DNA from 2 places in the Planococcus antarcticus DSM 14505 genome. Region 1 is predicted to be linked to the other one. Evidence: riboswitches for the same ligand, from Rfam matches in the RefSeq annotation. Region 1 holds a riboswitch; the other holds the start of a gene.
What was found. Region 1 has a riboswitch for lysine ahead of dapA (4-hydroxy-tetrahydrodipicolinate synthase). Riboswitches for the same ligand answer to the same signal wherever they lie in the genome.
Positions count from the first base shown of each region.

Region 2: it holds a riboswitch for lysine, as region 1 does, so the genes downstream of both, BBH88_RS07370 (aspartate kinase) here and dapA (4-hydroxy-tetrahydrodipicolinate synthase) in region 1, are expected to answer to the same signal.

Region 1 covers NZ_CP016534.2:3,338,226-3,341,392, forward strand. Annotated here, with positions in the region: gene ypfJ (KPN_02809 family neutral zinc metallopeptidase) at 68-913, opposite strand; gene BBH88_RS16370 (class I SAM-dependent methyltransferase) at 972-1,583, opposite strand; lysine riboswitch at 1,690-1,868, shown strand; gene dapA (4-hydroxy-tetrahydrodipicolinate synthase) at 1,997-2,887, shown strand; gene BBH88_RS16380 (STAS domain-containing protein) at 2,922-3,167, opposite strand, start outside.
Region 2 covers NZ_CP016534.2:1,469,477-1,472,643, reverse strand. Annotated here, with positions in the region: gene BBH88_RS07370 (aspartate kinase) at 366-1,583, opposite strand; lysine riboswitch at 1,724-1,898, opposite strand; gene uvrC (excinuclease ABC subunit UvrC) at 1,936-3,167, opposite strand, start outside.

The DNA of each region.
Region 1 (3,167 bases):
AAAAGATTTCCTCGTCTTTTTCAAATATTATAGTTAAATAGCTAACTCTTCAGTTCAATATTTACACTCACAAATCAGTCGCTTTAAATGTGTCGCCTTCTTTTAAATTGCCGGCCTTAAAGCCTTTTTTGAACCATCTTTGGCGTTGTTCGGAACTGCCGTGTGTAAAACTTTCGGGTACTACGTAACCACGCGCACGTTGTTGAATGGTGTCGTCTCCTACAGCACTTGCCGCTGTCAGTGCTTCTTCTAGGTCGCCTTCTTCTAGATAGCCCATGCCTTGTGCATGATTTGCCCAAACACCCCATAAATAATCAGCTTGCAGTTCCAAGCGAACTTGCACTTTATTGTATTCTTCTTCGCTTAGTTGGTTGCGGAGAGGCTGCACTTCTTCCATGACACCAAGAAGATTCTGGACGTGGTGTCCGACTTCGTGTGCCACTACATAGGCCATAGCAAAATCGCCTGGTGCTTGAAATTGGGTGTGTAGTTCATTGTAAAAACTCAAATCAATATAAAGTTTGTAGTCGCCTGGACAATAAAATGGACCGACGGCTGCACCTGCCGTCCCACATGCAGACTCAACACTTCCGCTGTAAAGCACCAATGTCGGCTCGACATATTCCATTCCTTCTTCTTCGAATACTTCCGTCCAGGCCTGTTCGGTATCAGCCAAAACGACTGAAACAAATTCAGCCAACTCTTCTTCTTGCGCTGTTGACTCGTACAGCTGGTTTGAAGTCGACACTGATGATCCATTTGATTGATCAAGAATGACACCCGGGTCACCGCCTAAAAATGCTACTAACAGCACAATCAAAATACTGCCGATGCCGCCTCCTGCTACTATTACACCACCTTTCCCTCTTCTGTCTTCAACGTTTCTACTGGCTTTTCTGTCTTTCCATTCCATAAAGGTTCCTCGTTTCGCAACTGTTTTTATTGTAAACATACCCGTTATCGTCCTAGTTCTAATCCATTTTAGGCAGACGATAAATTAAAAATCGTTCGCGCGGATTTTTATGGAAATCGGGCAGTTGGATTTCTTTTATCAATTGAAAAACGGTGCTAGTTTCCAAAAAGTCGCTGTATTCCTGTGAGGCAAAAAACAGGATCACTTCTACTTTCCGTGAGTTTGTTTCGACTGAGATTAAAATTTTATTGATAAAAGCAATAAAGATCTCCACGGAAAAAGGGTTAAAAAAATAAAATATAGTGTCTTGTGCTACGATCGAATATTCCTGTGCCAAGCAATTATAAAAGTTAATGCTAGACTCCGCAGCAGCATGCTTTTTCAAATATCGTTTTTTATTTTCGAGAGCTTCGGTGTAGAACACTGGATTCATTTCGATACCTGCACTTTTTGCACCAAATAAATGATGCACATAAAAGTTTAAGCGACCTTTTCCACATCCCACATCCACCAGTCTGTCTCCAGAGGACAGGCTATAATTCTGGAATAGCTTGTCCAGCAGCTCATAGGGTGTCGGTTCGTATCGGTTATGGTGCAAAGAATCCGTGAAGCCCTGCTGGTTTCCCTCTGTTACGATGTTCAACTGGTATTCATAGGTCTGCTCGTTCATCCCGGATCACTCCTTTTTCGTAAGATTTTACATTCTCTATCTTGTAATTGACAGGGAAATTTGTTATAGTACAGCTAATTAAATATTTCTTGCTCCAGCTTTCATGGAGTAGGATAGAGGCGCAAAAACCACCAGTACGCAAAACGAGGACAATGAGATCCATTGACGTTTGCCGAAAGGGGGATTTGCCGAAGTGGCGGAAATCTCATATTTCTGTTCGCTGGGTCTGCATTCAACAAATGCAGGACTGTCATATAGGAAACTATATGGAGGGCTATCTGATGCACAGGAACGAATGGTAAACATTGTTTCTACTGCAGCAACGGGACCCCTCGTTGCTGCTTTTTTTGTTCATTCCTGACTGGCCCCTCACCTCTAAGCTTCGACAAAAATTAGAAAAGGGTGTGTTTTTTATGAATTTCGGCCAAGTAATTACAGCAATGGTAACACCATTCGATCAACATGGAGAAATTGACTTTCCGGCAACTCAGAAACTGATAGAGCATTTGATAGCGAACGGTTCAGATGCCCTTGTCATCGCGGGAACAACAGGTGAATCTCCGACTTTATCAACAGATGAAAAAGTAGAGTTGTTCCAGTTTACCGTCAACATCGTCGCCGGCAGAATCCCAGTCATCGCAGGGACCGGCTCAAACAATACGCGCGCATCCATTTCATTGACGAGACAAGCGGAAGAATCTGGCGTTGACGGCGTCATGTTGGTCACTCCTTATTACAACAAGCCGTCACAGGAAGGTATGTTCCAACATTTCCAGGCAATTGCCCAGTCTACACGTCTGCCAGTCATGCTTTACAATATTCCAGGGCGCAGCGTGGTCACTATGTCCCCAGCGACGATTATCCGCCTGTCCAAGATTGACAACATTGTTTCTGTCAAAGAAGCGAGCGGCGACTTAGATGCAACTGCAGAAATCATTGAAAAAACAGCGGCATCTTTTTCTGTCTACAGCGGTGATGACAGTCTGACTTTACCGATGCTGTCAATCGGCGGAACTGGTATCGTCTCAGTGTCTGCACATATTATCGGCAGCGCTATGCAGGACATGATTACTAGCTTTAAAACAGGTGACGTAAAAACAGCAGCGGCTATCCATAGACGTTTATTGCCGACCATGAAAGCATTGTTCGCTGCGCCAAATCCGTCTCCGGTCAAAGCAGCGCTCAACATGACCGGTGTCCAGGTAGGTGGTGTACGCTTGCCGATGCTTTCATTGACCGAAGAAGAAGCCTCAGCATTGCGTAAATCATTGCCAGATCTGCATTCAGAGGCTGTTACTAACTAAGTTCATCACAAAAAAACGTTGAAGCCCTCGGGCTTCAACGTTTTTTAAATTCGTTATCTTTCATCTGTTCCAAAACCCGCTTTAAGCTGCCGCCAATTTCTAGGTCTTTTAAATCGACGCCAATTTCAGCCAACGTTCTGGCGATTTCGGGTCGGATGCCAGTCAGAATGGACCGTACCCCAACTAGCTTCAGCGACTGGACAATTTTGATAATTTGTTCCGCCACCATCGAGTCTACCCGTACCACTCCCGACAGATCTACAATGAGCATCTTGATTTT
Region 2 (3,167 bases), 1.9 Mb from region 1:
CAGAGCAGGCAATATATTGCAAAAGCAACTGAAGCCGCACACCATCATGATACAATAATATGACATATTTATTGTACTCCCACCCTCTTGGAGCGTCAAGGCAACGAAACTCTTTTAAACAGATAGTTACCAAGCATTTAGAGGGTACGGGACGCCCTATCACTAGCAAAACACATTGGAATGTAACCGTTTTAATAGAATCTTACTAAAAAGCGATTCTCTAATTGAGAATCGCTTTTTATGTCTAAACTGTCCTATTCTACTGCCGCATGTATTATTGTAATATTGCCATTGAGAATTTGAACGTTTTGTGAATATTTTCACGAACCGTCATTTTAACTGTAGATGAGCATTCCTCAGCTTAGCTAAACTTCAGAAAGTCCGTACGCCTCGTGCAACGCATTTGCCGACTTGTTCATATCTACTTCCGGCACAACCACCGAAATTTTAATCTCTGAGGTACTGACCATTTTCACTTGAATCTCTTCACTTCTTAGTACATCGAACATCCGTGCCGCTACTCCAGGATTCGATACCATGCCAGAGCCGACAATCGACACTTTCGACAAACCTACTTCAACATTCAGCGACAAGAAGCCAATTTCTTCTTTGGCTTCTATCAAGACACGGCGTGTTTCTTCAAGGCTTTCCTGGCTGATGGAAAAAGACACGGATGGTGGAAATTCATCGCTAATGCTTTGGACGATAATGTCTACGTCTATCTGATGTTCAGCAAGCTTTGTAAAAATATTAGCCAAGGATCCGTTAAATGGCTTTTTATAGGTTACGGTTACACGTGCGATTCCTGTTTCAAACGCGACGCCTCTGACGATTAAGTTTTTCTCCACAGTGATCACCTCTTGTATGATTGTGCCAGGCTCATCTGAATAACTCGCTCTGACGGATAATGGAACATGATTGTTTTTTGCAAACTCGACCGCCCGTGGGTGCAAGACACCCGCACCCAAATTAGCGAGTTCCAGCATTTCATCATAAGAAATTTGTTGTAGCTTGCGAGCACCTGTGACATGTCGTGGATCGGATGTATAGACGCCGTTGACATCTGTGTAGATCTCACATTTCTCCGCTTTCAAAGCAGCGGCAAGCGCAACAGCCGTCGTATCGGATCCGCCCCTGCCAAGCGTTGTGATATTGCCAATTTTATCGACTCCTTGAAAGCCAGCAACAACGCAAAAATAGCCATTTTCTAGTACACGTTCAAGGCGCTCGGTATGGATCTTTTCGATACGGGCATTGCGCGGCACGGATTCAGTTTCAATTCCCGCCTGCCAGCCGGTAAAAGACAATGCTTCATGACCTAGCTTTTTAAAAGCCATTGCCAATAAAGAAATGGTGACTTGCTCCCCAGTTGCTAGTAACATATCCATTTCTCGCTTTGGTGGCTCTGAAGAAATTTCTCCTGCTAGTCCGAGCAGGGTGTCAGTCGTCTTGCCCATTGCCGAAACAACAATGACGACGCGTTTCCTCTGTTCTTTTTCACGAATGGCCCTCTTCGCTACACTAATGATTTTTTCTGGAGTCGCGACAGACGTCCCTCCAAACTTCATGACGATCGTTTTCATTCCATTCACTCCCACATTCAGTATGTGGCCCTCAAAATGGCTGACCATGATGCCTTAAAGACAACATAGCCAGACACAAAAAGAGGTGGTTTACCGCAACCGCGGCAAACCACCTCTTTTGTCATGCACGAAAAACGCCCATGTGAGATAGCCCTCCAGAGATTGACTCTGACAGCTCTGCACCTCTTAAATGCAGAACCAGCATGCGCTATAGCAGTTACAGGCACACTTCGGCGACCGCCCCTTTCACCATTCGTCTCAGATTCTGCAAATCTCCGAATGCTTACTATTGACGTTCGCACCTCTATCATCACTTTTCCAAGTGATCTAAATATTCTTTTACAATAACATGTTATGATTCGCTTGGCAATATATCCTCTGCAAAATATTGTTCAATGGTCAACGCCAGAGCTTTAGGCATGCCGGCCTGTTTGATTTCTTCTACTGAAGCTTCTTTGATTTTTTTGACAGATCCGAAATGCTTTAACAGCTGCTGTTTCCGCTTCGGCCCCACTCCTTCAAGTCCGTCAAGCGCCGATTGAATCGAGTTTTTGCCGCGCAGCTGACGATGGAAGGTTATAACAAAGCGGTGCACTTCATCCTGAATCCGCTGCAACAAGTAAAAAGCTTCACTGGTCCGCTTCAGCGGCACAATTTCAGCCGGAGACCCATATAGCAATTGAGAAGTTTGGTGTTTTGCGTCTTTTGCAAGACCGGCAATCGGAATTGATAATCCCAGTTCATCTTCAAGGATTTCACGCGCTGATTCCATCTGTCCTTTGCCGCCATCAATGACGATTAGGTCAGGCAAAGGCAAGCCATCTTTTAAGACACGCGAGTAACGCCGACGGATAACCTCACGCATTGCCGCATAATCATCAGGCTTGGAAGCATTCCGCGTTTTGTATTTACGGTAATCTTTTTTGGAAGGCTTGCCGTCAATGAACGTAATCATCGCAGACACTGCATCGGCTCCCTGAATGTGCGAGTTATCGAAAGCTTCGATGCGCAACGGTGTTTCGATGTTCATCGCTTCACCCAAGTCTGCACATGCTCCAATCGTCCGTTCTTCCTGCCGCTCCAATAACTGAAATTTTTCCTTAATGGCGATATCAGCATTTTTCTTTGCCAACGCCACCAGGTCCTTTTTCTTTCCGCGCTGTGGAACCAGCACACGCACCCCGAGCCACTCTTTCAGCATATCAGGGTCATCCGCTTCCGGTAGCAGAATTTCACTTGGTTTTACATGGTTGGCTTTTTCATAAAACTGACCGAGATAAGTTAAAAATTCCTCTTCCGGATCTCGGTACAGTGGAAACAGCGAGACGTCACGTTCTATTAATTTGCCTTGGCGCACAAAAAACACTTGCACGCACATCCAGCCTTTGTCGACTGCATAAGCAAAAACGTCACGGTTGGTAAAATCGTTCATCGCCATTTTCTGTTTTTCCATAACAGTCTCAATCATTGAGATTTGATCACGGTATTCCTTAGCCCGTTCAAATTCCAGGTTTTCGGATGCTTGCGACATCTTTTCGACCAATTGATGCTTTACTTCACGGAATCCGCCGTTAAGAAATTTTG